DNA from 3 places in the Paraclostridium tenue genome. Region 1 is predicted to be linked to each of the others. Evidence: a T-box and tRNA genes for the amino acid it is inferred to sense, from the RefSeq annotation. Region 1 holds a T-box; the other regions hold tRNA genes.
The links. The T-box of region 1 lies ahead of serS (serine--tRNA ligase). A T-box ahead of a tRNA ligase gene usually reads a tRNA of that ligase, here a tRNA-Ser.
Positions count from the first base shown of each region.

Region 2: it encodes a tRNA-Ser, which carries the amino acid that the T-box ahead of serS (serine--tRNA ligase) is inferred to sense. The anticodon was not compared.
Region 3: it encodes a tRNA-Ser, which carries the amino acid that the T-box ahead of serS (serine--tRNA ligase) is inferred to sense. The anticodon was not compared.

Region 1 covers NZ_BAAACP010000034.1:5,497-8,992, reverse strand. Annotated here, with positions in the region: gene ABFX13_RS14260 (hypothetical protein) at 1-102, shown strand, start outside; gene ABFX13_RS14255 (mechanosensitive ion channel family protein) at 259-1,122, shown strand; T-box leader at 1,204-1,425, shown strand; gene serS (serine--tRNA ligase) at 1,562-2,845, shown strand; gene ABFX13_RS14245 (nucleoside deaminase) at 3,048-3,496, shown strand, end outside.
Region 2 covers NZ_BAAACP010000006.1:99,390-114,331, forward strand. Annotated here, with positions in the region: gene lipS2 (LipS2 family lipoyl synthase) at 1-136, shown strand, start outside; gene ABFX13_RS06305 (lipoate--protein ligase family protein) at 138-953, shown strand; gene ABFX13_RS06310 (CooT family nickel-binding protein) at 1,108-1,299, shown strand; gene ABFX13_RS06315 (DUF3842 family protein) at 1,346-1,762, shown strand; gene ABFX13_RS06320 (DUF8180 domain-containing protein) at 1,780-2,067, shown strand; tRNA gene ABFX13_RS06325 (tRNA-Ser) at 2,185-2,276, shown strand; gene ABFX13_RS06330 (ribonuclease H-like domain-containing protein) at 2,308-3,225, opposite strand; gene ABFX13_RS06335 (ATP-dependent helicase) at 3,304-5,349, shown strand; gene ABFX13_RS06340 (asparaginase) at 5,441-6,436, opposite strand; gene ABFX13_RS06345 (cysteine desulfurase family protein) at 7,119-8,270, shown strand; gene thiI (tRNA uracil 4-sulfurtransferase ThiI) at 8,287-9,465, shown strand; gene pflA (pyruvate formate-lyase-activating protein) at 9,504-10,238, opposite strand; gene pflB (formate C-acetyltransferase) at 10,478-12,709, opposite strand; gene ABFX13_RS06365 (calcium/sodium antiporter) at 13,003-13,959, shown strand; gene ABFX13_RS06370 (DEAD/DEAH box helicase) at 14,110-14,942, shown strand, end outside.
Region 3 covers NZ_BAAACP010000002.1:230,184-245,125, reverse strand. Annotated here, with positions in the region: gene ABFX13_RS02955 (ligand-binding sensor domain-containing protein) at 1-2,225, shown strand, start outside; tRNA gene ABFX13_RS02950 (tRNA-Ser) at 2,346-2,434, shown strand; gene ABFX13_RS02945 (DEAD/DEAH box helicase) at 2,615-4,747, shown strand; gene ABFX13_RS02940 (hypothetical protein) at 4,872-5,099, shown strand; gene ABFX13_RS02935 (hypothetical protein) at 5,236-5,523, shown strand; gene ABFX13_RS02930 (LacI family DNA-binding transcriptional regulator) at 5,658-6,659, shown strand; gene ABFX13_RS02925 (PTS transporter subunit IIBC) at 6,864-8,516, shown strand; gene ABFX13_RS02920 (endonuclease/exonuclease/phosphatase family protein) at 8,521-9,312, shown strand; gene ABFX13_RS02915 (glycoside hydrolase family 13 protein) at 9,340-11,001, shown strand; gene ABFX13_RS02910 (hypothetical protein) at 11,016-11,141, shown strand; gene ABFX13_RS02905 (LbetaH domain-containing protein) at 11,203-11,340, shown strand; gene ABFX13_RS02900 (hypothetical protein) at 11,428-12,096, shown strand; gene ABFX13_RS02895 (hypothetical protein) at 12,161-12,349, shown strand; gene ABFX13_RS02890 (hypothetical protein) at 12,476-12,751, shown strand; gene ABFX13_RS02885 (sulfite exporter TauE/SafE family protein) at 12,807-13,556, opposite strand; gene ABFX13_RS02880 (AAA family ATPase) at 13,716-14,942, shown strand, end outside.

The sequences.
Region 1 (3,496 bases):
ATAAAAGTTGCTTTTTCAGGAAATAGTAGTGTTCATGATATAGATAAATTTGTTAGTGATATAAAAAATTGTAATTCATTTAATTCTTGTGAAACAATATAAAAACTATGCATATTCGCATAGTTTTTTTTATGATAAAAAATTCAAATTAAATTTATAAAACGTTTAAAAATGGAGTATAATGTTTAAAAATTTTGTAAAAAGATATATAATAACTTGATATAATTAAATATTATGTAAATTAAGGAGGTTGATTATATGGTGGTGGAAACTACATCGCAAGTATCTCAACAAACAGTAGAGACATTTTTTCATGCGGTTAAAAATAGTGGACCTAAGTTAATATATGCGATTATATTTTTTGTATTAGGTTTATATGCGTGCAAAATAGTAAAAAAATACAGCAAAAATTTTATATTAAAATATAATGTTGAAAGAGGTGTCGCTAACTTTATTTCTTATGGTATTTATGGAACAGGAATAGTAATGGTAGTTATGACATGTTTAGAGATTATTAACTTCCCAGTACAATCAGTAATGACTGTAATGGTTTCTTTATTAGGAGTAATCGGATTATCATTAGGTTTGGCATTTAAAGAAATATTATCAAACCTAGGATCGGGGATAATTATATTATTCTTTCAACCATTTAAAACGGGAGATTATATATGTGGATCTGGAGTTGAAGGAACAGTTTCTGATATACAAATTTTTAGTACTGTATTAAAGACTCCAGATAATAAAGCTATAATAGTTCCAAACTTTAAATTGACTAGTGACAATATAATTAATTATACTCATCAAGATAAAAGAAGAATAGACTTTTCATTTGATGTTTCATATGACAGTGATATAAAATTTGTAAAAAATGTTTTAGATAAAATTTTTAAAGAAGATAAAAGAATATTAGAAGATCCAAAACCAATCATAGGACTTAATACTTTAGGAGATAGTTCTATGAAAATAGTTGCAAGACCATGGGTTAAAACTGATGATTACTGGAGTGTATATTTTGATATTATGGAAAAAGTTAAAGAAAAATTTGATGAAAATAATATTGAAATACCATTCCCTTCAAGAGTTATATACTATAAAAATACAGAAGATAATTCTAAGAACTAATAAAAAAATAATAAAATTTTTGAATATTAGTATTGAAAGTTGATAATATATATAATATAATGATTAACAAATAGAACAACCAATAAAGCTATGAAGGAAAATAGTAAAAAGCAAGTTTGTATTCAGAGAGTGAGTGGTTGGTGAGAACTCATTACAATGGTTTTTGAATCCATTCCGGAGCTACTAATCGGAATTAATAGTAAGATTAGTCGTATACCTACGTTACAGGATTTAAGAGGTTTATATTTTTACAATATAAACAACTAGGGTGGCAACGCGGATAACAAGACTTTCGTCCCTTTTTTAAGGGTACGAAGGTCTTTTTTTGTATACATAAATACAAAAATTATCAGTGATGAAATTGTCACAATATCAATAAGGTTAACGTTATTTTCATGAAAATAAATATAAAAAATATTAAAAACAGGAGGAAGAAAAAATGCTAGATATAAAAAGAATCAGAGAAAATTTAGATGAAATAAAAAAAGCAATGCAAGTAAGAGGGGAAAAGGAATTTGACCTTGATGCTGTAGTTGAATTAGATAATAAAAGAAGAGAATTACTTCAAGAAGTTGAAGTTATGAAAAATGAATTAAATGTAGAATCTAAAAAAATACCTCAATTAATAAAAGAAGGTGTAGATGTAACTGAAGCTAAGGCTAAGTTAAAGGAATTATCAGATAAAATAAAGGGTGTAGATGAAAAAGTTAAGGAAGTAGAAGGGGAACTAGAATATAGATTAATGAGAATACCTAATGTTCCTCACCCAGATGTTCCACAAGGAACAACTGATGAAGATAATGTTGAAATAAGAACTTGGGGAGAACCTACTAAGTTTGATTATGAAAATAAAGCTCACTGGGATATAGGAACAGGATTAGGAATATTAGATTTTGAAACTGCAGGAAAAATAACAGGATCAAGATTTACTTTATACAAGGGATTAGGAGCTAGACTTGAAAGATCTTTAATAAACTTCTTCTTAAATACTCATACTGAAAAGCATGGTTACACGGAAGTATTACCTCCTTTCATGGCAAATAGAGCAAGCTTCATAGGAACTGGACAACTTCCAAAATTTGAAGAAGATATGTTCAAATTAGAAGGACTTGATTACTTCTTAATACCAACAGCAGAAGTACCAGTAACAAATATACATAGAGATGAAATATTATCAGTAGATCAATTACCAATAAAATACTGTGCATACACACCATGCTTTAGATCAGAAGCAGGTTCTGCAGGTAGAGATACTAGAGGATTAGTTAGACAACATCAATTTAACAAAGTTGAATTAGTTAAATTTGTTAAACCAGAAGAATCTTATGAAGAATTAGAAAAATTAACAAATGATGCAGAAACTATGTTACAAATGTTAGGATTACCATATAGAGTAGTTAGAATATGTACAGGAGACTTAGGATTTACAGCTGCATTTAAATATGACTTAGAAGTTTGGATGCCAAGTTATAACAGATATGTTGAAATATCTTCTTGTTCAAACTTTGAAGATTTCCAAGCTAGAAGAGCTGGTATAAGATTCAAGAGAGATAAAAAAGCTAAAGCTGAATATGTTCATACATTAAATGGATCTGGATTAGCAGTTGGAAGATGTTTAGCTGCTATATTAGAAAACTATCAACAACCAGATGGATCTGTAGTAGTTCCAGAAGTATTAAGACCATATATGGGTGTTGATGTTATCAAAAAAGAAGAATTATAATATTAAATATTAAAAATATATCTAAAGAAGGAGCTTAAAAATTTAAGCTCCTTTTTATTTAATAAAATTTAAGATTAGTATAATTTTTATTAAATTCTAGTAAGAATTTGTAATATTATAGAAGAATATGAATTTAAATTTGAGTTGAATTATAAATTTAATTATGGTAATATTAAATATGTTATAAGTTTTAGGAGGAAGCATGGATAAGTCGTTTTATATGAATGAAGCAATAAAAGAAGCATATAAAGCTTATGAAAAAGGCGAAACGCCTATAGGTGCCGTAATAGTAAAAGATGGAGAAATAATAGCTAGAGCACACAATTTAACTGAAACATTAAATGATTCAACTGCCCATGCGGAAATCTTAGCTATAAGAGAGGCTTCAGAATACTTAGGTGGATGGAGACTTATAAATTGTGACTTGTATGTAACTATGGAACCGTGTATAATGTGTAGTGGAGCTATAGTTCAGTCAAGAATAAAAAAACTTATAGTAGGAACTAAGCATATTAAAAATTTAAATATAGAAAAACAACATGAATTTAAAATAGATTATTTTAACACTTGTAATATAGAGGTAACATTTGGTATATTAAAAGAGGAATGTTCAAGTATATTACAAAAGTTTTTTAAGGAATTAAGAAAGCG
Region 2 (14,942 bases), on a different contig from region 1:
AGGATGCAAAGACTGTAATAGACCATATTACAATGAAAGACCAGGGCACACAATATATAATTATTCAAAAAAACTAAATAAAGATGAAATAGATTTAGCAATAAAAGAATTGAATTTTAAAATAGGGGAAATTTAAAATGCAAAATTGGAGATTAATAAGAAATAAAGCTTTCAATGGAGCAATGAATATGGCAATAGATGAAGCAATCATGATAGCTTATAAAGAAGGAAAAAGTAAACCAACTTTAAGATTTTATACTTGGGATCCACATTGTTTGACTATAGGATACTTTCAAAGCTTAGAAAAAGAAGTTGATTTAGAAAAATGTAGAAAATTAAATATTGATTGTGTTAGAAGAATAACCGGGGGAAGAGCTGTATTGCATCAAAATGAACTTACATATTCTATAATAGTAGGTGAAGATAATAACTTAATGGATAAAAGTATAAACGCTTCATATAAATTTATAAGTGAAGGAATTGCAAAAGGATTAAATATTGAAGGCGTAAATATTGATAATTTAAGTAAGGGAGAAAGGATAAATAGAGAAAAACTTTCGGCAGCTTGTTTTAATGCACACTCATCATATGAAATAACAATAAATAATAAAAAGGTTGTAGGTAGTGCTCAACACAGAAAAGAAGGTATTATATTACAACATGGGTCTATAGTACTAGATTTTAATGTAGATGATTTATTTGAAGTTATAAAAACTAAAACACCAGAGTTAAAAGAAAGAGCAAAGAAATTTACTCTAAGTAAAGCTAGTGGTATTGAAAATGAATTAGGAAAAAATATTGATATTACAAGTTTGGAAAATTCATTGATTAAAGGTTTTGAAGATGTGTTTAATGTAAGTTTTGAAGAAGATGGTATAAGCGATTATGAATATGAATTAGCTAATGAATTATATGAAAAATATATATCGGAAGAACATTTAAATAAAAGGTAAATAATGTAAATTAATCAATTGACTTTGTATTATTTTCAATGATATACTCAAAGTAGATAGTTAACTGAAATCATGAAGGTTTCTTTGAGGGACTTGAAGTGCCTTGAAGAAATCTTTTTTTGATATAAAAATAGATTAAAAGGGGGAAAGTATTATGTGTGAATCAGCAGCTTATGTTATAAGGGGAGAAAAACTTGAAAGAGTTATGGACAATGTAGTGAGCATAGACCCATATGAAGGAAAAGTATATCTTACAGATTTATTAGGAGATCAAAAAATAATAGATGGAGAAATAAAAGAAATAAAACTTATGGATCACAAAATAATAATAAATGAATATAAGTAAAATATGTAAAGCTTACATAGCGATGGATAAAACAAGGAGATAAATTATGGTAATAGCAGTTATTGATGGTATGGGTGGAGGAATAGGAGCTCAAATAGTAACATCTTTAAGAGAAGAATTACCATCTTATATAGAAATCTATGCACTAGGGACTAACTCAATAGCAACAAGTTCAATGATGAAATCACATGCAAATAAGGGAGCAACAGGAGAAAATGCTATCATCGTTTCTACAAAAAAGGCAAGTATAGTTGTAGCGCCTATATCTGTAGTTATACCTAATTCTATGATGGGAGAAGTAACATCTAAAATAAGTGAATCTATAGCAACTAGTGAGGCATTAAAAATACTTTTACCTATTATGCCGGAAGACATAGAGATGGTAGGTTTAGAAGGAAAGCCATTAGCACTTTTAATTAAAGATGCAGTTAAATTAATAAAAAAAGAATTTAATATAAAATAATTTAGGGGGAGATTAATATGATTTTAAATAAAGATAGTATTAGATATCATCATGGAACTCATGAGCATGAACATGGTCATTATCATTCTCAAGGAGCATCACAAGAAAATAAATATGAGAAGACTTTAAATATACTTTTAGTACATTGGGTAAATCATAATGAATCTCATGAAGAAGGATTTAGAGAATGGGTAGATAAAGCAAGGGAAATGGGTAAAGAAGAAACTGCGGTTAATATAGAAAAAGCTATAGAGTGTTTAAGACAAGCAAATGAGAATCTGTTGGAAGCTAAAAGACATATGTAATAATAAAAGGGAGAGATTCTCCCTTTTATTATTACATAAATTTAAATAAAATTTTACAAAAAACGTTGACAGATTAATATTAAGATTATATAATTTAAATATAGTAATGATGAATACGGAGAAGTACTCAAGTGGCTCAAGAGGATCCCCTGCTAAGGGATTAGGCTGGGTTAACCGGTGCGAGGGTTCGAATCCCTCCTTCTCCGCCAGTTAAGACTGTTGATAAAATCAACAGTCTTTTTAATTTATATAATTAAATTCTTTAGAAAATATGTATTTAGATAAAGCTAATATATTTTCAGTTATAAATTCATCATTTATTTTGATTGGTATAATAGAACCTAGATTATAAAATAAAATTTTATTACTTTTAGAATCTATTGCAGTATGAAGATTAATATTAAGATATAAGTTATATTCATCAGATGCAATAGTATAGTTTTCGCTAAATAAGTTTACATTTAAATTAAACTTATCATTAGATATAAAGGTTAGACTTAATATGGATTTAGAAATCTTATATTTAGTTAATAAAATTTTGTATACAAAATCATTTATTGATATATTTATATAATGAAGCTTTTCATCTAAAACATCTTTAATTTTAAATATTTTACCTAAATAAAAAATATCTTCATAATTATGTAGTAATATTTTTTCTTTTAATAACTTATCTTTAGTTAAAATAAATTCTTTATATAATTGAACACTTTCTTTTCCAGATATAGTATCTTCCCTTTCTATACCTAGGTATTTTTCTATAGTTTTTAGTTTACAATCAGATAGAGATAGTTTTTCTTTATAAGGCTTTATAAGGCGTAAAATATCAATATCTTTAGATTTATCCATATTATAATCAATTTTATGTTTTTCAAATCTAGAGTTTAAAAAAGGTATATCAAAAGAAATTCCATTGAAGGTTATATGTCCTTTGAAACTTTTTATATCTTCTATGAAAGTTAATAATATATCTTTTTCTTTTTCCTCTGATGAAGCAAAGTATTGTTTTATTATAGTTTTATTTTTATGATTATAAAGGATACCTATTAAAATTACTTTAGAAAATTTAGGACTTAATCCTGTAGTTTCTATATCGAATATGAAGTGGTTTTCAGGTATATCTATTAAATCATCTAAAGTTTTAGTAATAACTTGCATAGTACTACTCCTTTTTAAAAAATATGATATATAATATTAATTATAAAATAATATAAAGATAGTTCAAGGTGATAAATTATGATAGATATAAATAAATTAAATGACAATCAAAAAAGTGCTGTTATGCATATAGACGGACCTTGTATGGTTTTAGCTGGACCAGGATCGGGAAAAACTAGGGTGATAACATATAGAATAGTTAATATGGTTTTAAATAATAATATAAATCCTAAAACTATTTTAGCTATTAGCTTTACAAAAGCATCATCTACAGAAATGAAAAACAGAGCTATTAGTTTAAGTCATGATGCTAGATTAAACAGTGTAAACTACGGAACATTCCATTCTGTATTTTTTAGAATACTAAGATTTTTTGAGAAATATGAGTTAGATTGCATACTAGATGAAAAGAGTAAGAAATTTGCTATAAAAGGTATTTTAAAAAATTTAAACGTAGAAAATGCAGAAGATGATGATACTATACTAAGTGTTATAAATGAAATATCTTATGTGAAAAATGAGCTAATGGATAAATCAGATTTTGATTCTGAGATACTTAGCAAGGATGAGTTTATAAAAACTTACAATATGTATGAGGAGTATAAAGAAAGTTTAAAAAAAATTGACTTTGATGATATGCTTATAAAAACATATTACTTATTAAAAAATAATAAAAGAGTTTTAGAAAGAGTAAGAAATGTATATAGATATATTTTAGTAGATGAATTTCAAGATATAAATAAAGTACAATTTGAGGTGCTAAAGTTAATTTCAAGTCCTAATAATAATATATTTGTAGTAGGAGATGAAGATCAAAGTATATATGGATTTAGAGGATCTAGACCTGACTTTTTATTAGAATTTGAACAGTATTTTAAAAATAGTAAAAAGTATATATTAGATATAAATTATAGATCTAAAAAAGGAATAACAGATATTGCTAATAAGCTAATACAAAATAATGAAAATAGATATGAAAAGTCAATAAAGTGCGATAGAGATGAAAGGGGAATAGTTAAATATATAAGTACAGAAGATTCAGAAGAAGAGGCGAAGTTTATCGCAAAAGATATATTAAATAAATGTGAAGATAATTGTGTTAACTATGATGATTTTGCTGTTATATATAGAACTAATATACAGTCTAGAGCTTTAGTTGATGTATTTATGGATATGCATATACCTTTTGTAGTTAGAGATTCTATAGTTACAATATATGATCATTGGGTTGCTAAAGATTTGTTAGCATATTTAAGGTTGGGAATAGATACAACTTTAAATGAAGATTGGATAAGAATTATAAATAAACCATTTAGATATATATCTAAGGAAAGTATAAAATTAGCTAGTGAAGATAGAGATTTTATAGGAGCTTTAATAAACAAAGGAGGTTTACATCCTAAACAAGTAAAAACATTAAACGATTTAGAAATAGATTTAAGTTACTTAAAGACATTATCGCCAAAAAATGCAATATCATATATAAGAACTAGTTTAGACTACGATAGATATGTATTAGATTACTGTAGTAATAGAAAAATAAAACCAAATGGATTAATTGAAATATTAAACGAGTTAGAAAGTTCTTCTACACATTTTAAGACTATAAATGATTATTTAGAACATATAGAAAAAGTCAAATCAGAAATAGTTGAAAATAGAAACAATAAAAATTCAGAAGGTGTAATATTTACAACTATGCATAGTGCTAAAGGTTTAGAGTTTCCATATGTATATATAATAGGTGCAAATGAAGGTACAATACCTCATGAAAAATCTTATGATATAGAAGATGAAGATAAAAGAAAATCAGCTATAGAAGAGGAAAGAAGGTTATTATATGTGGGAATAACTAGAGCACAAGATGAGCTTTATATAAGTTCTCCTAAAAATAAATATGGCCGTAAGGTATTTCAATCTAGATTCATAGATGACATTAAATCTCCTACAAAAGAAGATATTAAAGCTATAAAAATAGGTGATAATATAGTTCATAGGAAATTTGGTAATGGAGTTATAACAGGCAAGGATGGAAAAATGATAGAAGTTAAGTTTAAGTGCGGGACAAAAGACTTAGATTATTCTATTTGTTTTAAAAATGGGATTATAAATAAATCAGAGTAAATAAAAAGAGATATATTTAATATATCTCTTTTATTTATATAAATAGTTAAAGGCTATTATAAAATACAAAACTTTAGATAGTTTATAAATTTTAATAATAAATACCTTTTTCGAATATATCTTTCAATTCATTTAAATCATTAGTCTTACCTAAGGCAACCATTAATTTTATTCTAGCTTTTTGACCTGGTAAATCTCCTGCAAATATACATCCTAAATTTCTTAAATCTCTACCAGAGCCTAAATAACCATAACTGTCAAAGACTCTACCTGAATGACATCTAGTTGCTATAACAACTGGTATATTTTTGCTTCTAGCATATTCTACACCTTTAAGCATTCCTGGAGGGATATTACCTCTACCCATAGCTTCGATAATTATACCCTTGCATCCTTTATCAGCTGCAAATTTAATAAAAGATTCATCCATTCCTACACCAGATTTTATAAGTGCAACATCAGGTTCAACCTTATCAACAACTATAGTTTGTCTATTAACAATGTCCCTAGATAATACAAGTTTATCACAATCTATTATACCTAAAGGACCACATGTTAAAGACTTGAAAGTATTTAAAGTAAGTGTATTAGTTTTAGTAGCTTCTGATGCTAATAAAACTTCATTGCTTAAAACAACTAAGACACCTTTATTATAAGCCTCATCAGATATAGCAGTACAAACAGCTGCTGCAAGATTGCTAGGACCATCATAACCAAGTTCATCGCTACTTCTCATAGCTCCTGTAACTATTACAGGCTTAGGTGAATCTAATGTTAAATCTAAGAAATATGCAGTTTCTTCTAAACTATCAGTACCGTGTGTAACAACAACACCTGAAATATCTTCACTTAAAAGTATATCATTTATGAAATTTCTTAAGTTTAACATTTTCTCTGGAGTCATGTGAGGTCCTGGAATTTCATCAAAATTGTACACCTCTATATCAGCAACTTTATCTATATTAGTTACCATAGACATAATTTGCTCCCCAGATAAAGATGGTATAGCAGCTCCTATCTTTTCATCTACAGTCATTGAAATTGTACCACCTGTAAAGACTATTGCTACTTTTTTCTTATTGTGCATATTATTGCCCCCCCTTAGTTTTTTATATATATTAAATTATATCAAAAAAACATAAATAAATGTAGAATTAAGCACAAAAAAAGAGCTTGGGGAAGCTCTTTTTGCATTAAACTAACTTCCGTTGTTAGTTTAATATTGGATATAAAGTCTATCCGTTCAAAAGGGGTATTGGGAATAGAGATTTTAATTAAGGTTATCAGGGGGATAACCATATATATATAATAACAAGATTCGACAGAAAAATCAATAGTTTTCGAAAATATATTTAATTAAAATTAATTATTAATTTTAAGCATAAAAAAACCTACTTCTTTTCCGTTAAGAAGTAGGACTTAAATGAATGTAGTATATTCATTTAAAAGGGGTATTGGGAATAGAGATTTTAATTAAGGTTATCAGGGGGATAACCATATATATATAATAACAAGATTCGACAGAAAAATCAATAATTTTGACAAAAAAATTTAAAAAATATTGATTTAAGTCAAAATAATATATAAAAACTAGATTATACTGTAGTCAGTATTGGATTATCACGGCTTTAGTATATAAAAAAAGCTCAAATAGTGGTATAATAGTAAAAGTTTCACTAAATTTATATGATAATTTATAGTGTTAATTGGGACAATAAAATAAAGAATATAACAATAGAATTTAAATAAAAGAAAGTTGGTGTATTAGTATGGATATATACTTAGACAATAGTGCCACAACTAAGCCATACAAAGAAGTTGTAGATAAGATGGTATATGCACTTACTATAGACTATGCAAACCCTTCAGCTGTTCATAAAAAGGGTGTAGAAGTTGAAAAAAATATAAAGAAGGTAAGACAAGAAATTGCTAAAAGTATCGGATGTAAAGATAAAGAAATAATATTTACATCTGGAGGTACAGAAGCTAACAATACTATAATAAGAGGCGTTGCAAATCTTAATAAAAAAAGAAAAAATCATATAATAACCACAAATATAGAACATCCATCAGTATTAAGAACTATGGAGGATTTAGAAAATCAAGGATTTGAAGTAACTTATTTGAAAGTTAATGATAAAGGTGTAGTAGATATAAATGATGTAAAAAATGCAATAAAAGATACTACTATATTAATTAGTATGATGCATGTTAATAATGAAATTGGGAGCATACAACCTATAAAAGAAGTTGGAAAATACTTAAGTACTTTAAAGGAAAAAGTATACTTACATGTGGATGCAGTTCAGTCATTTGCAAAAATTAATTTTAAGCCATCTAGATATAATATAGATTTTATGAGCGTTAGTGGACATAAGTTACATGGACCAAAGGGTATAGGATTTATGTACATAAAAGATAGTAACAAAATAAAACCTATGCTTACTGGAGGAGGTCAAGAAATTGGAATTAGATCTGGTACTGAGAATGTAGCTGGTATATATGGATTAGGAGAAGCTGTTAATATAATAATGTCAGATTTAAATTCTAAAATTGAAAATATAAATGAGTTAAAAATTTTATTAAAAGACTATATAGTAAATAATATAGATGATATAAAAGTAAATTCTCCAGAAGACGGTGTATGTCATATATTAAATATATCTTTTAGAGGAGTTAGAGGAGAAGTGTTATTACATCATTTAGCTCAGCAAGGTATATTTGTGTCTACAGGGTCTGCATGTTCTTCTAAGAAAAAAGGAAGTCATGTTTTAAATGCGATTGGACTTACGCCTGAAGAAATAGATGGTGCTATAAGATTTAGTTTATCTGACATGACGACAAGAGATGAAATAAATCAAGCATGTGAGATAATTAAAAAATCAGTAGAAGAACTTAGAATGATAATAAAAAGAAGATAATCAAGAGGTGATAAATTTGTATAATATAGCAATTGTAAAGTACGGAGAAATAGGAGTAAAAGGAAAGAATAGATATATATTCGAAAATAAACTTATAAAAAATATAAAAAATATGTTATCTCCTATAGGAAAATTTAATGTTTATAAAGAATACGGAAGAATATATGTAGACTTAGGAGAGTATTCAGAAGATTACGAAGAAGTATTAGAAGAGATAAAAAAAGTATTTGGAGTTGTAGGTGTTTGTCCAGGTATAAGAGCTGAAAAAGACTATGATAAATTAAAAGAATTAGCTTTAAAATTATTAGAAGAAAAAATAGAAGAAGGTTCAAAATCATTTAAAGTTAGTTCTAGAAGAGGAGATAAAAGTCTTGAATTAACATCTCAAGAAATGAGTAGAGATATAGCAGGATTTTTAGTATTTAATGTTAAAGATAGAATAAAAGTTGATGTTAGAAATCCAGAAACAACTATACACTGTGAATACAGACAAAATCATGTTATGGTATATAGCGATACAGTTCCAGGTTATGGAGGACTTCCAGTTGGAACAAATGGTAGAGCAATGTCTTTATTATCAGGAGGAATAGATAGTCCTGTCGCATCATGGATGGTTGCAAAAAGAGGAGTTGAAATAGAAGCTATTCATTTCCACAGTTACCCATTCACAAGTGAAAAGTCACAAGAAAAAGTAAGAGATTTAGCACAAATATTAGCTAAGTACTGTGGGAAAGTAAGACTTCATAAAGTTAATATATTAGAAATACAAAAAGCTATAGGTATGTCATGTAAGGAAGAAGAGATGACTATTATATCAAGAAGATTTATGATGAAAATAGCTCAGAGAGTAGGAGAAATGAGATTTTGTGATGCATTAGTTACTGGAGAAAGTATAGGACAAGTTGCATCTCAAACAATACAAGGGTTAACATGTACAAATGCAGCTATTACTTTACCTGTATTTAGACCTTTAATAGCTATGGATAAATCTGAAATAATAAAAATAGCACAAAGTATAGGTACGTTTGAAACTTCTGTTATACCTGAAGAAGACTGTTGTACAGTGTTCTCACCAAAAAATCCTGTTACAAAGCCTAAGCTAGATAGAATAGAGAAATCAGAATCATCATTAGATGTAGAAAAATTAATACAAGATGCTATAGATAATATGGAAGTTGAAGTATTTGAATTCTAAATAAAAAAGTCGTAGTAATGTAACTACGACTTTTTTATTTATTTACTATGAACTTTAACTCCAAACTCAGCTAATACTTTAGCTGCTTTTTCAACGTCTTCTTTTGTTGCATCAGGAACACCTTTTAATTCATATTCAAATCCTAGGTTCTCCCATTTATGAACACCTAGAGTATGATAAGGTAAAAGTTCAACTCTGTCTACATTTTTTAGAGTAGATATAAATTTACCCATAAGTTCTAAGTTTTCTCTATCATCTGTTACACCAGGAACAAGAACGTGTCTTATCCAAACAGGTATATTTCTATCGCTTAAATGCCTAGCTAATTCTAGTGTTTTCTCAATTCCAACTCCTGTTAAATCTTTAGCTTTAGATGAAACCATATGTTTTAAATCAAGTAAAACTAAGTCAGTATAATCAAGTATTGGGTCGATAGTATCTATATTTACAAATCCAGATGTATCTAAGCATGTATGCACACCATCTTTTTTTGCTCTTTTAAATAATTCCTCTAAGAATTCTGGTTGAAGAGTAGCTTCGCCACCAGAAACTGTTAATCCGCCACCTGAAAACTTCATATAAGGTGCATATTTATTAACTTCAGTCATTATTTCATCTACTGTATACTCTTTACCACCTTTTACATCCCAAGTATCTCTATTATGACAGTATTTACATCTTAATGGACAGCCTTGCATAAATAATATAAATCTTATACCAGGACCATCTACAGTACCAAATGTTTCTATTGAATGAACTCTACCTTTTACCATTTTATCCACCTCTTCAATTATAAAAATTTATACTAAAATTTCATTTATCATTTTTAATCTTCTGTATACATTATACTTTATACCCTTATTATAATCCATTAAACTTATAATGTCTATTTAAATAGAATTTAATGTAAGTTTTAATAAAAAAAGAGTGCAAACTGATGAGGTTTGCACTCTGAATATACTTTGATAAATGATTGTTTTATAATATGTTTACAATTTTAACAAGTTATATACTAGCACATTTTTCCGTGGAATGTTCTGTTTATAACGTCTAATTGTTGTTCTCTAGTTAACTTGATGAAGTTTACAGCGTATCCTGAAACTCTTATAGTTAATTGAGGGTATTTTTCTGGATGTTCCATAGCATCTTCTAAAGTAGATCTATCAAATACGTTAACGTTTAAGTGATGAGCTCCTTGAGAGAAGTATCCATCCATCATTGATGATAAGTTGTTTATTCTTTCAGTCATATCTTTTCCTAAAGCACCTGGTACTATAGAGAAAGTATTAGATATACCATCTTGAGCATGCTCGTATGGTAATTTAGCAACTGATGCTAATGAAGCTAAAGCACCGCTGTTATCTCTTCCGTGCATTGGGTTAGCTCCTGGAGCAAATGGCTCACCAGCTTTTCTTCCGTCAGGAGTGTTACCAGTTTTCTTACCATAAACAACGTTTGAAGTTATAGTAAGTATTGATTGAGTATGATAAGAATTTCTGTAAGTTTTGTTCTTTCTTATCTTGTTCATGAAGTTTTCAACTAATTGAACAGCTATATCGTCAACTCTGTCATCGTTGTTTCCGTATTTAGGGAATTCTCCTTCAACTTCGAAGTCAACAACAACACCTTGTTCATTTCTTATAGTTTTAACTTTAGCGTATTTTATAGCAGATAATGAGTCAGCACATACTGATAAACCAGCTATACCACAAGCCATAGTTCTGAATACGTCTCTATCATGTAAAGCCATTTCTAATGCTTCATAAGAATACTTATCATGCATGTAGTGGATTACATTTAATGTATTTACATATAAGTTAGCTAACCAATCAGTAAACATATCGAATTTTTCCATAACTTCATCGTAGTCTAAGTATTCAGAAGTTATTGGCTCAAATCTTGGTCCAACTTGCTTTAATTTCTTCTCATCTATACCACCGTTTATAGCGTATAATAAAGTCTTAGCTAAGTTAACTCTAGCTCCGAAGAATTGCATTTGCTTACCTATTCTCATTGCAGATACACAACAAGCTATACCGTAGTCATCTCCCCAGTAAGGTTTCATTAAATCATCGTTCTCGTATTGAACAGAACTTGTGTCTATTGATACTTTAGAACAGAAGTTTTTGAATCCTTCTGGTAATTGAGTAGACCATAATACTGTTAAGTTTGGTTCTGGAGATGGTCCAAGAGTATATAAAGTATTTAACATTCTGAATGAGTTTTTAGTTACTAATGTTCTACCATCTAATCCCATACCACCTATAGACTCAGTTACCCAAGTTGGGTCTCCAGAGAATAAATCGTTGTATTCAGGAGTTCTTAAGAATCTAACCATTCTTAACTTCATAACGAAGTGGTCCATTATTTCTTGAGCTTGCTCTTCAGTTAATATACCAGCAGCTAAATCTCTTTCGAAGTATATATCTAAGAAAGTAGAAACTCTACCTAAAGACATTGCAGCTCCGTTTTGATCTTTAACAGCTCCTAAGTATCCGAAGTAAGTCCATTGAACAGCTTCTTTTGCATTAGTAGCTGGTTGAGATATGTCGAATCCGTAAGATGCAGCCATTCTCTTTAAAGCTTCTAAAGCTTTTATTTGATCAGATATTTCTTCTCTTAATCTTATTACTTCTTCATCTATACATCTAACTTCTAATGAAGCTTTTTGATCTAATTTATCTTGTATTAATTTATCAACACCGTATAAAGCAACTCTTCTGTAGTCACCTATTATTCTACCTCTACCGTAAGCATCTGGTAATCCAGTTATTATACCAGCACTTCTAGCAGCTCTCATGTCAGGAGTGTAAGCATCGAATACACCTTGGTTATGAGTTTTTCTATATTTAGTGAATATTTCACTTATTTCAGGATTTAATTTGTATCCATAAGCGTCACAAGAAGTTTCAACCATTCTTATTCCACCAAATGGCATTACAGCTCTTTTTAAAGGAGCGTCAGTTTGAACCCCAACTATTGTTTCTAAGTCCTTTTCTATATATCCAGGACCGTAAGCATCTATTAAAGATACTGTATCAGTGTCTACATCTAATGTACCATTGTTTTCTCTTTCTTTCTTGAAAAGATCAAGAGCTTGGTTCCATAATTTTTTAGTATTTTCAGTTGCTCCAGCTAAGAAAGAATCATTTCCTTCATATGGAGTGTAGTTTAATTGTATGAACTCTCTAACGTTTATTTCTTTAGTCCATCTACCAGTTTTGAATCCTTGCCATGCATTCATGTTGATAGCCTCCTTAAGTTTTATGTGTGTTCAAATTAATTTATATTTATAAAATCTAGCTAGATATTTTTTAAACAATATAATCATAACACAGAATTAGTATTTTGTATACAAAATTTTAAATCAAAATTTTGAATTGTGTTTTATTTTGACATCTTTTGTATATTCATATAATACCCAGGGAAAAGTGTGATAAACACGAATTTTAAGAATAATTTAAATTATTTTTAAATAGATTAAATATACATAAATAAATAAGTAAACTGAATATGTATATTATTAGGGGGGATAAAATGATATTTACAATTATCTTATTTTTATTAGGATTTGTATTAATAACTAAAGGTGCGGATATTTTTATAGAATCTACTATTTCTGTAGCAAAAAAAACGAATATACCAGAAATAGTTTTAGGAGCAACTATAGTTAGTTTAGCAACTACATTTCCAGAATTAACTGTATCAGCTTTTGCATCTATACAAGGACATACTACAATGAGTCTTGGAAATGCAATAGGCTCTATAATATGCAATACAGGATTAGCACTTGGATTAGTAGCATTGATTAAACCTTTCAAGGTAGATAAGAAGATTTTTAATTCAAAATCTGTATTGTTAATAATATCTGTTGCAGTATTGATTATTTTAGGTATGGATAAAACAATAGGAAAAGTGGATGCTATGGCTTTAGTTGGGTTATTAATTATTTACATGATAAGTAACTATAATAGTATTCCGAAAACAGGATCAAGAAGAACTAGTAATACTACAAATATAGAATATAATAAATCATCAGATATAATAAAATTATTATTCATGTTTGTAATCGGTATATCAATGATGATTATAGGGTCAAGATTATTAGTTAACAATGGAATTAAAATTGCAGAAGTTGTAGGAGTGCCACAAGCTGTTATAAGTTTAACTGTTATAGCACTTGGAACGTCACTTCCTGAGTTAGTATCATGTTTGACAGCTATAAGAAAAAATCACAATGCAATTTCTGTTGGGAATATACTTGGGGCTAACATATTAAATATAGTTTCAGTTGTAGGAGTATCAGCATTTATAAATGACATACCTATACTTAAGCAAACTTCGATGATAGATTTTCCATTTATGATATTACTTTTATTAATACTTATAATACCTACATTTATTAAGCAAAAAATTTATAGATTTCAAGGGTTATTTATGATACTTACATATATAATATATATATCAACTTTATACTTTACATATATAGATTAAAAAATAAGGTATGGTTTAAACATACCTTATTTTTTGATTTATACTGAATACCTTATTTACCATTAGGATAAAATATTAATTGCATAATATATGAAATAAATATATAATTGATAAAGTTAATATAAATTGATTACGGAAAGGAAACAATATATGAATATAGTTAAATTCGATGATTTACCAATAAATGAAAACATAAAAAAAGCTGTATTAGAAATGGGATTTGAAGAACCATCTCCAATACAAGCTCAAGCAATACCAAAAATAATTACAGGAGTAGATATTATAGGGCAAGCTCAAACTGGTACGGGGAAAACAGCAGCATTTAGTATACCTATATTAGAAATGGTAGACCCAGATGATAAGAGTCTACAAGCAGTAGTTTTATGTCCAACAAGAGAATTAGCAATACAAGTATCAAGTGAAATAAGAAAAATAGGTAAGTACATGCACGGGATAAAAACTTTACCTGTATACGGAGGACAACCTATAGATAGACAAATAAGATCTTTAAAAAGTGGAGTACAAATAGTTATAGGAACTCCAGGTCGTATTATAGATCATATAAATCGTAAGACTTTAAAGATGGATAAAGTTAAAATGGTTATACTAGATGAAGCGGATGAAATGTTAGATATGGGATTTAGAGAAGATATAGAGATGATTTTAGATAAGACTCCAGAAGATAGACAAACAACTTTCTTCTCTGCTACTATGCCAAAAGGAATTTTAGATTTAACAAAGAGATTCCAAAAAGATCCTGAGCATGTAAAGATAGTTAGAAAAGAACTTACAGTTCCGAATATAAAACAATATTATATAGAAACTAAGTCGGCTAACAAGTTAGAAGTATTATGTAGATTAATAGATGTATATAATCCTAAGTTATCAGTTGTATTTTGTAATACTAAAAGAGGTGCTGATGAATTAGTTAGCGATTTACAAGCTAGGGGATACTTTGCAGATGCATTACATGGAGATTTAAA
Region 3 (14,942 bases), on a different contig from region 1:
CAGGGATAAGTATGTTTGATACGGAAAGTGAAATTAAGCACTATAAAGCTGGTTTAGACAAAGATTATTTACTAAATGAAAATATAGTTCATGGTATATATGAAGATGATGATGGGTATTTGTGGGTAGGAACTAATTCAAAAGGTGTAAATATAATAGATAAAAAACACAATAAATCTAAATTTATGAATTCAACTACCAATAAAGAATTTATAAATGATTCTATAAATGATATAACAGGAAAAGGTAATATTATTTATATAGCGACAGATGATGGTCTTATAAAGTTTGATAAGTCTAATAATGTTTTAAAACATTATAATGTAGAAGATGGATTATTAGATGAAAAAGTAACAGATGTATTAATTGATAGTAAAGGCTATGTATGGCTAGGCACTCCAGATGGAGTGAATATACTAAATCCAAAAACTAATAAATTTATAGATATAAATAAATTTGTAAATAATGGACAAGCTCCAAATAGATATGTTAGACATATATATGAAGATAGTGAAGGAAATTATTACTTAGGCTTTTTAGAACAACAAGGATTAAGTGTTATTAATACAAAGGATAAAACTATTAAAAATTATAAATATAATAAAAATGACAAAAATAGTATAAGTAATAACCATGTAAGATATATAAATGAAGATGGCAAAGGAAATATTTGGGTAGGTACAAGTTATGGATTAAATAAATTTGATAAAAAAACTAAAAAATTTAAAAGATATACAACAAAAGATGGAATAGCAAATAACACTGTATATGGCATATTAGTAGATAATAAAGACAATATTTGGATAAGTACTAATAAAGGAATATCTAAAATAGATACAATTAACAATAAAGTACAAAATCTAGGTGTAATAGATGGGCTTCAATCAAATGAATTTAATGGTAATGCTGCTTTTAAAAACAATAAAGGAGAGTTTTTCTTTGGAGGAGTAAATGGACTAAATTCATTTTATCCAGATAAAATAATAAAATCAGGAGAAAAGCCTAACTTGATATTTGATAGATTTATTGTAAATAATAAAGAATACAGTAATATAGATAAGATGAAATTTAATGAAAATACTGATACTATAACTATAAAATTCTTTACATCAAATTATTCAAGTTTTCAAAATACAACATATGAATATAGTTTAGAAGGAACAAGTAAAAATGTTGTAAAAACTAAGGATAATCATGTTACATATAATGATTTACCTCCAGGAAAATATACATTTAAAGTTAAAGCTATAGATTCAAGTGGAAATATAAGTGATGAAAAACAAGTTAAATTTACTATAAAACCTCCATTTTGGTTAAGTGGATATGCATTTGTATTATATATATTAGCAATAATTATATTTATAATAAATCATAAAAATAAAGTTAAAAGATTAGATAGATTGGTACAAAAGAAAACATTAAGGTTAAGAGAAGAAATGGAAAGAAATACAATTTTATTAAATAAAAATATAAAGTTAGAAAGAAATAAAAATAGTTATTTTGTAAATTTATCTCATGAATTAAGAACGCCATTAAATGTAATAAGTAGTACTAATCAATTGATAAATGAATTGATAAGAAAAGATGGAAATATAAAAAAACACAACCTAAGTCATTATATAGATGTATCACAACGAAATTGCAAGAGGTTATTAAATCTTATAAATAATATAGTAGATAGTACTAAGTTACAAAATGATATGTACGTTATTTCTTTAAAAGAAACTGATATAGTATACTTAGTTGAAGAAACGGCTTTAACTTTAATAGATTATGTAAAGACTAAAGGTATACATTTAATAATAGATCCAGAAATAGAAGAAAAAACAATAATGTGTGATAGTCATGAAATAGAAAGATGTATTGTTAATTTAGTTGGAAATGCCGCTAAATTTACACCAGAGGGCGGAAATATAACTATAACAATTAAAGATTTAGAAGATAGAGTTATGATTAGTGTTTTAGATACTGGTATAGGAATAGATGAAAAATATCATAAAGTTATATTTGATAGATTTAGTCAAGTCGTGGATTTAAACAATGAAGTTAAAGGTGGTAGTGGATTAGGCCTTACTATAACTAATCATATAATTAAACTTCATAAAGGTGAAATCTATGTAGAAAGTAAAGTTGGAGAAGGTAGTAATTTTGTAATAATACTTCCTGTAAATCCTAATATAGAAGATGAAAATAAATATGTAGAATCTAATGTAGAGCAAATATAATTAAAAGCGGATACTAATTAAAGTATTCGCTTTTTAAATAAATTAATAATAAAATTATAAAAAAGTATTTACAAAAAACACTAATATATGATATATTATATACATAAGTTAATGAAATACGGAGAGGTGTCCGAGTGGTTTAAGGAGCTGGTCTTGAAAACCAGTGACTCCGAAAGGGGCCGTGGGTTCGAATCCCACCCTCTGCGCCAGTTAGTAAAGTACCTATTATTTAGGTGCTTTTTTCATTTGTAACAAATCATTTAAGAATTTATACTTAAATTTAAATAAAATAAAAGAACATGTAAAAAATAAAGAAGTTAGATAAAGCATATAAGACCTGTATATATACAGGTCTTATATGCTTTATAATATAAAGGGAGGTGATAAGTTTGAAAATAAGTACTTTAAAAACAATTATTGAAAACAATACAGAAAAAAATAGGCATAATGCTGGATTTATGTTGTATAAAAATAATTTAGTAAGTAACAGTTATATAAAAAAAGAAAATAGTAATATAAATTTTTATGCTACAGTAGCTAATGAATATTATAATGAATTAAATACTACATTAGTTGTAATAAATGATAAAACACATAGACTTGTAAATACAAGTTGTGATTGTAATGATTGGTTAAGCAAGAGTAGTGAAAATACTACATTTATATGTAAACATATGGTAGCTACGATTTTTAAGTGTATAGATGATTTAACAAGGAAAAAACTACAAAAAAATACACAAACATCTAAATTTAGTAATAATGAAATAAATTATGTAAATGTGAAAATTAGTGCAAGTATATCTAATGATAAAAATAATAATTTAAACTTTTCTTTTAAAATAGGTGATTTTAATAAATCTAGATGCATTGATATATACAATGCATACAAGGAAAATAAACGACTATATAAGATAAAAGAATCAACATATTTAGATTTGCATAATAAAGACATTAAAGACCTTCTAGAATTAATAGATATAATTAAAACATCAGATGAAATTGATAACATTAAGATTGAAAGTAACAAAGCTATATACATAGATAATTATATAAAGGAAAATAATATAAATTTTATAACTGGAAAAGAATATATAGAAAGAATAACAAGTAAATTTGATAATGATAACAAATATGAATTTAATATACCTAATGAATTAAAAGACATATTAAGATATTATCAAAAAGAAGGTGTTAATTGGTTTAATAATATAAGTTATTATAAATTCGGGGGAATATTAGCTGATGAGATGGGACTTGGAAAAACTCTCCAAACGATAGCTTTTATTATGAACAACAAAAATTCAAAGAGTATAATAATAACTCCAACTTCCCTTATATATAACTGGAAAAGTGAATTTGATAAATTCGCACCTAATATAAAATTGGGAATAGTTCATGGGGATAAGAAAAAAAGAGAAGAAATAATTGATAAATCAAATAAATATGATGTTATATTAACTACATATTCAACAATAAGAAATGATTTAGAAAAATATAAAGATAAAATATTTGATTATTGTATAATAGATGAGGCTCAAAATATAAAAAATCCAGATGCAATAATAACTAAAACTATTAAGTGTATAAATTCTAAGGTAAGGTTTGCACTAACGGGTACACCAATAGAAAATAATTTATTAGACTTATGGTCTATATTTGACTTTATTATGCCAGGATACTTATATGATAAGACAGAATTTAAAAATAAATTTATTAACTATGAGAATACAAATAAATTAAAAAATTTAATTGAGCCATTTATATTAAGAAGAACGAAAAAAGAGGTTATTAAAGAATTACCTGATAAAATAGAAAGAAAATTTATTGTAGAGTTAAATAAAGAACAAAAGAAAATATATGATATTTATAACAAAAGCGTATTAGAAAAAATTAAAAATAATAAAGATGAAAATGATAATATAACTATATTCTCTTATTTAACAAAACTAAGACAATTATGCCTTCATCCTAAAATTTTACTAAAAGATTACAATGGAAAAAGTTCTAAAGTTGATATTTGTATAGATATATTAAAAGATTATATAGAAAATAATAGAAAGATACTTTTGTTTTCACAATTTACTAGTGTTTTAAAATTTATGGCAAATGAAATAGAAAAAAATGATATAAAATATATGTATTTAGATGGCAAAACAAAATCTGAAGATAGAGTAAAATTAGTAAATGAATTTAATAAAAATAATGAAGTTAAAATATTTTTAATATCATTAAAAGCAGGGGGAACAGGTCTTAATTTAACTAGTGCAGATACAGTGATAAATTTTGATCCATGGTGGAATATATCTGTTGAAAATCAAGCAAGTGATAGAGCTCACAGATTAGGCCAAAAAAATGTAGTTGAAGTTATAAAATTAATATCAAAAGATACTATAGAAGAAAAAATTATAAATTTGCAAGAAAGTAAAAAAGCATTAATAGAAGAGATAATTGATAATAGACTTTCTAATTCTAAAGCATTAAGTAAGTTAAGTAAAGAAGAGTTAATAAGTTTATTTAAATAAAAATTATTTTGTTTTAAAATAAAAAGCTTTATAGATTTTAAATGTGTAACAAAACTTCAAAATATTACATACTAGTATATAAGTAGAATATTCTACTTATATACTAGTACAGGAGATGTATATAATGGGAAAGAAAAAAGTTGAAGAGAATATAAAGAAAGTTACTAAACCTGTAAAAGATGTAGGAAAAGAAGTACTAAATGGAGCAGGCAATATCAGTAAAGAAACTATAAACACTGGATTAAATGTAGGGAAAGATGTATTAAATGGTGTAGGAAATATTGCTAAAGAAACTATAAGCACAGGGGTTAATGTAGGTAAAAAAGTTAAAGAAAATATTAAGGGTAAATAATTATTAAAAGGGAGTAATAAACTCCCTTTATTATTTAATATGTAAATGTTGGGATGAGCAAAAAATGACAAAAAGCGACAAGTATTATAGTTTATAATATCTACATAATATACATATTGAAAGGAGATTTATGACATTGGGGAATAATCTAGAGTTATTAAAAGAAGCATATAAATTATTATTAGAGGGAGATGAAATACTAAAAGAGTATTTTGATTATGAAGTTGATATCAAAGATAGATTTGTAGATGAAGAAAATGAAATAATCATTATAAAAGACAATTTAGGGAAATACATACAATACGATGTATATGATTGTTATACGGCATTAATAAAAGTTTCAAAGCTTTATAGTAATATTAAACTACATAAGGTATGCAAAAGATTGAAAGAAATAAGTATAGAAGCTGAAATGATTCACTAAGTTTAGTAACTAGCCTTAAACTATATAGTTTAAGGCTATATTTATATAATTTCATTATATAAATATAAATTTAATATGATATAATAAAAGAAAATTAAAAAGGGTAAATAAAAATATAAAGGAAATTTAACATTATGAAAGTTACAATAAAAGATGTGGCAAAAGAAGCTGGGGTAGCGACGTCTACTGTATCTAGAGTTCTATCAAATAATTCAAAAATAAGCGATGAAACAAAAGAAAAAGTACATAAGGCAATAAAAAAATTAAATTATAAACCAAGTGCTATAGCTAGAAGTTTAGCAAATAACAAAACTAGAATATTAGGTGTTATTTTGCCAAATGAAGCACAAGAATTTCTTGATAATTCATTTTTTCTAAATGCAATGAAGGGAATAAGTATTTATGCACAAAGTAAGGGATATTATATAACTTACGTATTTACAAAAGAAAATAAAAAAGAGTTAGATAGCATAATAGATATTATTGATGCAAAACTGATTGACGGAATAATACTATTAAGATCAGAGGAAAATGACAAAAGTATAAATTACTTAAAAAAAATTAAATTTCCTTTTTCAGTAATTGGAAGACCAGAAGATTCTACTGATGTATTATGGGTAGATAATGATAATTTTCAAGCTACTTATAATGTTGTAAATAAACTTATCCAAAAAGGACATATAAGTATTGGGTTTATTGGAGCTATTGAAAATTTAAATATGTCTAAAGATAGATTAAAAGGCTATAATATGGCTTTAGAAATAAACGGAATAAATTTAAATGAAAACCTTATAATACATGGAACTGATTTTACTGAGGAAGAAGGCTATATTTGTATGGAAAAATTGTTTGTAAATAACGATTTAAGTGCAATCATAACAACTGATGATTTGTTAGCATTTGGAGTTAGAAAATTATTAAATGAAAAAAATATAAAAAATATATCTTTAGTTGGGTTTAATGATACGAAATTAGATAAATATCAAAATCCACCACTAGCATCGGTAAATATTAATGCAGATGAATTAGGATATTATGCAACAAAACTTTTAATTGATAAGTTAGAGAATAATAGTTCTATAAACAATCATTATATTGTAAAAACTGAATTTATCGAAAGAGAATCATTTATATAATAAACCGCATATGTTCATATGTGGCTTATTATATGCAATCGATTGCTTGAGGTCTGGGAATATAAAAAATAAATGTTATGAAATTCTTGAAAACATTTTCAAGGAGTGCTATAATAAATCCATAAAAATCAATTTAACGAAGTGAAATAATATATTTTTTTAAAAAATAATGCAATCGGTTGCATTAAAGAAAGGGGATTTATAATGAGTAGTAAAACTAAACTAATATCTTTTGATTTCTGGCAAAAGTTAGGGAAAGCACTTTTAGTAGTTATAGCAGTAATGCCAGCTGCAGGGCTTATGGTCTCTATAGGTAAACTTATAGGTATGTCATCAGATGCCCATTTTATAATGACAACTGCTAAAGTTGTAGAAGACATAGGTTGGGGAATTATTGGTAACTTACATATATTATTTGCAGTAGCAATAGGAGGATCTTGGGCAAAAGAGCGTGCTGGGGGAGCATTTGCAGCAGTAATTGCTTTTATATTAATAAATCGTATAACAGGAGTTATACTTGGCGTTACATCAGATATGCTATTAGATCCAAATGCAACAGTAACATCATTAACAGGATATACGCTTTTAGTAAAAGATTATTTTACATCTATATTAGGGGCACCAGCTCTTAATATGGGAGTATTTGTAGGTATAATTTCAGGGTTTATGGGTGCAGTTCTTTACAATAAATTCTATAACTTTGATAAACTACCTAAAGCTTTAGCATTTTTCAATGGAAAACGTTTTGTACCATTTGTTGTAATTTTAGGGTCAGTAGTGGGGGCTATTGTTTTAGCTATAGTTTGGCCATTTGCACAAGGTGCACTAAATGCATTTGGTATGTGGATTGCATCTTCTAAAGATACGGCTCCAGTATTAGCACCTTTTGTATATGGAACTCTTGAAAGACTATTACTACCATTTGGACTTCACCACATGATAACAGTTCCTATGAATTATACGGAATTAGGAGGAATATATCAAATAGCAACAGGAGCAGCCGCTGGGACTACTGTTGCAGGTCAAGATCCATTATGGCTTGCATGGATAACAGATTTAATAAACTTAAAAGCTTCTGGAGATACTTCAGCATACAACCATTTATTGACAAGTATAACCCCAGCTCGTTTTAAAGCAGGTCAAGTAATATTATCAACTGCATCACTTGCAGGTATATCACTTGCAATGTATAAAAATGTAGATAAAGATAAAGCAAAAAAATATAAACCTATATTTATCTCTGCCATGTTAGCTTGTTTTCTAACAGGAGTAACAGAACCAATTGAATTTATGTTTATGTTTATATCACCAGTTTTATACTTAGTATATGCAGTACTTACTGGACTTGGATTTGCACTTGCAGATATAATCAATTTAAGAGTTCATGCCTTTGGATTTATAGAATTTTTAACTCGTACTCCAATGATGATAAAAGCAGGACTTACTATGGATTTAATCAATTTCTTCATATCATGTGCAGTATTTTTCTTCTTAAACTTTGGAATATTCAATTTCTTAATTAAGAAGTTTAATATTGCAACACCAGGACGTAGAGGTAATTATATAGAAGAAGGTAATGAAGAGGATAATAAAAAAGCTGATACAAATATGGCACAAGATGTTTTATCAAGTAAAATAATTAATTTACTTGGAGGAGCAGATAACATAGAAGATGTAGATGCGTGTATGACACGTTTAAGAGTAACAGTAAAAGATGTTAGCTTAGTTGGAAATGAAAAAGAATGGAAAGCATTAGGAGCATTAGGATTAATAGTTAAAGATAAGGGAGTTCAAGCTATATATGGACCTAAAGCAGATGTTTTAAAATCAAATATACTAGACATGTTGGGGGCGTAGTAAATTGAAACTTTTAACATTAAATTGTCATTCATGGCAAGAAGAAAATCAAATTGAAAAAATAAAATATATAGCAAAAACTATTAATGAAAAAGATTATGATGTAATAGCTCTGCAAGAGGTAAGTCAATTAATAGAAAAAGATAAAGTGTACGAAAATGTTAAAAGTGATAATTTTGCATTGCTATTACAAAATGAATTAAAAAGTTTGGGTAATAATCAATATGAATTTTATTGGGATGTAGCACATATAGGATATGATATTTATGAAGAGGGGCTTTGTCTTATGACAAAGCTTCCTATAGTTAATAAAGAAAGCTTTTATATTACAAATTCAATAAAACTTGATTTTTGGAAAACAAGAAAAATAGTTGGAATAGATGTTATTTATAAATCAAAAGAAATTAGATTTTTATCTTGTCACTTAGGATGGTGGAATGATAATGAAGAACCATTTAAAGAACAAGTAAAAAGACTTATTAATGAAACTGATAATGAAAAACTAGTTTTTTTAATGGGAGATTTTAATAATAACGCAAATATAAAAGGTGAAGGTTATGACTATCTATGTAATAAATTTTTTGATACATATAAACTTTCTAAAGTTAAAGATGAAGGAATTACAGTTAAAGGTAAAATTGCAGGCTGGGATGAAAATAAGCTAGATTTAAGATTAGACTTAATTTTATCTAATAAAGAAATTGATGTTGAAAGTTCTAATGTAATATTTAATGGAATAAATAAAAAAGTAGTATCAGATCACTACGGAGTAGAAGTTTGTATAAACGTAAAATAAAAACACAAGTTATGGAGGGTGACGTATATGAAAAAAATTTGGTGGAAAGAAGCTGTAGCTTATCAAGTATATCCAAGAAGTTTTTACGATTCAAATAATGATGGAGTTGGAGATTTAAGAGGAATAATAGAAAAATTAGACTATATAAAAGAATTAGGAATAGATATTATATGGGTGTCTCCTTTTTATAAATCTCCAAATGATGATAATGGATACGATATAAGTGATTATCAAGATATAATGAAAGAGTTCGGGAATATGAAAGATTTTGATGACTTATTAGAAGAGGTTCATAAAAGGGGTATGAGATTAATAATTGATTTAGTAATAAATCATACTAGTGATGAACATCCTTGGTTTATAGAATCAAGATCTTCAAAAGATAATCCAAAAAGAGATTGGTACATATGGAGAGATGGTAAAGAGGATAAAGAACCAAATAACTGGGAAAGTATATTTGGAGGATCAGCTTGGGTAAAAGATGAAAAAACTAATCAATACTACCTACATTTATTTACTAAAAAACAACCAGATTTAAACTGGAAGAATAAAGATATGAGAAATGCTATTTATGAGATGATGAACTGGTGGTTAGATAAGGGAATAGATGGATTTAGAGTTGATGCCATAAGCCATATAAATAAAGAGGAAGGTCTTTTAGATATGCCAAATCCTAATAATCTAAAGTATGTTTCTTCTTTTGATAAGCATATGAATGTAGAGGGTATACATGAATATTTAAAAGATATAAAAGATAATACTTATGGTAAATATGATGTAATGACGGTTGGAGAAGCTAATGGAGTAACTCCAGAGGATGCTCACATGTGGGTATCTGAAGAGGAAGGTAAATTTAATATGGTGTTTCAATTTGAACATTTAGATTTATGGAATAACAATATGGATAAATCTTTAGATTTAGTTAAGTTTAAGAAAGTATTATCTAAGTGGCAAAATAATTTACATAATATAGGTTGGAATGCTTTATTTATAGAAAATCATGATATACCTAGAATTGTATCTATGTTAGGAAATGATGAAAAATATTGGTATGAAAGTTCAACATGCTTAGGACTTATGTACTTTATGCAAGAAGGTACTCCTTTTATATATCAAGGACAAGAAATTGGTATGACTAATGTTGAATTTGAAAATATAGAAGACTATGATGATGTAAAAACTAAAAATAATTATTATTTAGGGTTAGAAGCTGGCGAAGATCATGAAAATCTTATAAAAAGAGCTTGGAGATTATCAAGGGATAATTCAAGGACTCCTATGCAATGGGATGATAGTGATTTTGGTGGATTTAGCAAAAACAATCCATGGATAAATGTAAATCCAAATTATAAAACTATAAATGTCAAAAATCAAATAAATGATGAAAATTCAATTCTTAATTTTTATAAAACTATGATAAAAATAAGAAAGTCAAATGAAGTGTTGATTTATGGAGAATATAAGTTAATCTTAGAAGATGATAAAAATATATATGCATATGAAAGAGTTTTAGGAAATGATAAGTTTGTGATAATTGCAAATATGTCTAATGAAAAAGTTATGTATAATTATAAAGATATTAAATTAAAGTATGAGAATTTAGTAATATCTAATTTAGAAGTGAAAAATCATGAAATAACAAACAACTTTGAATTAAGACCTTGGGAATGTAGAATGTACAAGATTTAATAAAAGGGGATTATATGACGGAAAAAGAGAAAATGTTAAGTGGGAAAGCTTATATAGCATCAGATGAAGAAAGAGTAGTTTTACTAAAAAAAGTTATTTGGATCTACTGGAGAAAATATTTATATAGAACCAAGTTTTAAATGTGACTATGGATCTAACATTTATATAGGAGATAATTTTTACGCTAATTTTAATTGTATAATGTTAGATGTTTGTAAAATTAAAATAGGGAAAAATGTAATGCTAGCACCAAACGTTCAAATTTATACGGCATATCATCCAATAGATGCAAAACTCAGAAATTCAGGTGTTGAGTATGGAACTTATGTAACTATATGAGATAATGTAGTTATAATAAAATTAGTAATAAAGTATAACTTTTCACATATAAAAACTAATAAAGAAATTTTTATATGTGGAGGGTCTATGGAAAGTTTATTATCTAAAATAGATGAAATGAAAAAAAATTTACAACAAAAAGATATAAAATCTATAAAAAAAAGTAAATTTAAAACTATATCCACAAAAGATATTAATAGTAAAAATTTGCAAATTATTAATACATATAATTATTATGTAAAATTAACTAAAAGAGTTAAAAAATATATAAATGCAGATGAATATATAATATTTGAAACTAGAAAAGATATATGCAATAGATTGATATGCTTGGTAACGAAGTTAATTAAAAGTGAATTAGAAATATTTATGAAAGTAGATATACGAATAATAACTGGTAATACAAAAGATACATATATGGACTGTGCTTACTACAATATAAATGATGAAGGTGTTTTATACATAAAGGAATTTTCATCAGGTAAACCCAATAATGGATATGGTAAAATTTTATTAATGAATTTAGATTATGTAGTCAATAAAATAAATATTAAATTAGATTTATACAATCATTATTTTGAGGATTATAAGTTTAATTATATAAAAAAAATAGAAGGTGTAGCTATACCTTATAAAACCATAATAAGTCAAGAAAATCTAAATAAAATATATAGAAAATATGGCTTTGAAGTAGATGAAAAAAATAATATGAAAATATCTAGATATATTGAAAATAAAGAATTAATTTATAACTAGAATACCAATTGAGTTTTTGGATAAATTAAATATGAAATATATTTATCATCTAGGAGGATTTATTATGGATAATAATAAAAATAGACATAAAGATAGAAAAAAAACTAATGCAGAAAAAAGAAAGATATTATTTGAACATGGTTCTGAAATAGGAATAGTAGATGGTAAAAAAATAGGAGCTAGGAATTCTGGTTCAACTAAAACTAGAGATGAAAAGCTATATGATAAGATAGGTAAAAAAGGGACTTATTAATTTTAAAATAGGTGTAATGATTTAATCATTACACCTATTTTTATTTATATATTAACACTTTTATTAACCAATAAATATAAAAAACATATTATATAAAAGAATGAGTAAATAAAAGGAGGGATTGATATGAAATATGTATCTTATAAAATAGGAAATATAGTAGATATACAAGATATTAAGAGTCAGCCATATAAATTTATAACTATAGCAACAAATCCATCTGATATATATACCTTTACTAGATTAATTTATAGTGATCAAACTTTAATACTTGATTGTGAATATAATAAATTGACTATTAAAGATTTAAACATTGGAGATAAAGTTATAGCTTACCATTCTAATGTAATGACTATGAGTATACCACCTCAGACTCAAGTATATATAATAGAAGTAAAATAAATATATAAATAAAAAATAAGCTATATAATGATTCACTATATAGCTTATTTTTTATTTATATAGATTGATATATCAATTTTATAGCTACTCCAATAGCCATAACCAAAAATATAGGTTTTATCAAAGTTGAACCTTTTTTTATAGCAACTTTAGCACCTATATATCCACCAATAATCATGGATATTGCATAAAATATTGCTATATTATAAAGTATTTGTCCATTAAATATAAATAATATAAGTGCTGTAAAATTACTAGTAAAATTTAATATTTTAGTATTAGCTGATGCATGTAAAAAATCAAATCCATATATTTTAATAAGAGCAAATACTAAAAAGGTTCCTGTACCAGGCCCAAAGAATCCATCATAAAATCCTAATGAAAATGCCATTATTATTCCTAATTTAATATTTTTACTAGTAAGTGTTTCGAATGTGTTTTCAGATCCAAGATCTTTTTTTAAATATGTATATATTGCAACTACTAAAATCATTATAAAGACTAATATATTTAAAATAGTATCACTTATAGATAAAACACATTTAACTCCTAATATACAACCCAAAATTGTAAATGGAATAAGTTTTTTTAGTAATTCATTATTAGTTTTTCCAGATTTTGTATATCGATAAGCACTGGAAAAACACCCAAAAGCACCAGCAAACTTATTAGTTCCAAGTGCTAAATGAGGAGAAAGTCCTGCCATTAAAAGTACGGGCATACTTATAAGACCTCCACCTCCAGCTATCGAATCAATAAAAGCAGCTAAAAATCCTCCAAAGCAAAGAAAAATTATTGTAAGCATAAACCCTCCAAAAAAATATATAATATTATGTATTAATTATAATATAAAATAATCTAAAGATGTTATTATAAAAATTAGTGGTAAACATAATCATATATGTAATAAACTAATCATATATTTTAGTAAGGTATAATATATAAATTGGGAGGAGTGATTAATATGGCTAAGGACATAGTTATAGATTTTTTAACAAAATTATCTTTAGATATAGAAAATAAAGCTAATGTAGATATAAGTTATAGCCAACAAAGAGATTACTTTTCTAGTGGTAAAATACTAGGCCAACCCATATACTATGTATTTAAATATTTTAGAAAAGAGCAACAATTAGGTATATATATAGAATCAAGAGATTCTGAAGGGGCCCAATTTATAAAAGATATATATTATGAAAAAAATGAATCTATATCAAGAAAAATAGGCTATGAAATAGGTATAAGTGAAAGAAAACAAAATAAAGATTGGGTTAGAATGGGTTTTGAAATAGATGTAGATAATTTTAGTGAACTTATGGAATATAGAAAATTATATTTTCATGCATTTTTGAAGTTTAAATCATCTATAGAGAAAATAGTTGAAAAGTATGTAGATGCAATATTTAATTTTACTGGTAATTTTGGATATACTAAGACAGAACTTCTAAGAGAAGTATTTATGGATGAAGAAGTTTTAGATGATATAATATTTAATTTAGAACAAAAGAAAAATATAATATTACAAGGGCCTTCAGGTGTTGGAAAAACATTCATTGCAAAAAGAATTTGCTATTTTCATCAAGGTAATAGAGATAACTCTAATATTGAAATGGTACAGTTTCATGAATATTATACATATGAAGAGTTTGTAAGAGGATATAGGCGAGGGAAAAATGGAGAAGATTATATAAAAAATGGTATATTTTATGATTTTATAAAAAAAGCACAAACATATCCAGAACATAAGCATTACTTTATAATAGATGAAATAAATAGAGGTAATTTAAATAAAATTTTCGGGGAATTAACTATGCTAATAGAAAATAATAAAAGAGGAAAAGAAAATTCTATAAAGCTTTTATATAGTGAATGTGATGAAAGTTTTTATATACCTGAAAATGTATATATTATAGGAACCTTAAATACATCAGATAATACACTAAGAGATATATCATACCCATTAAGAAGAAGATTTGGATTTATTGATATAGATCCTGTTTTTGAAAATATGGATTTAAGAAACTATCTTGGAAATTATATAGGTGTTGAGATGGCAGATAAAGTAGTATGTAAGATGATGTATTTAAATAAAACTATAGAAGAAGATAATAAACTTGGAAAGAGATATAAAATAGGTCAAAGTTATTTTATGATTAATGAGAAAGTAGACGAATATCAAGTGTATAGTTGG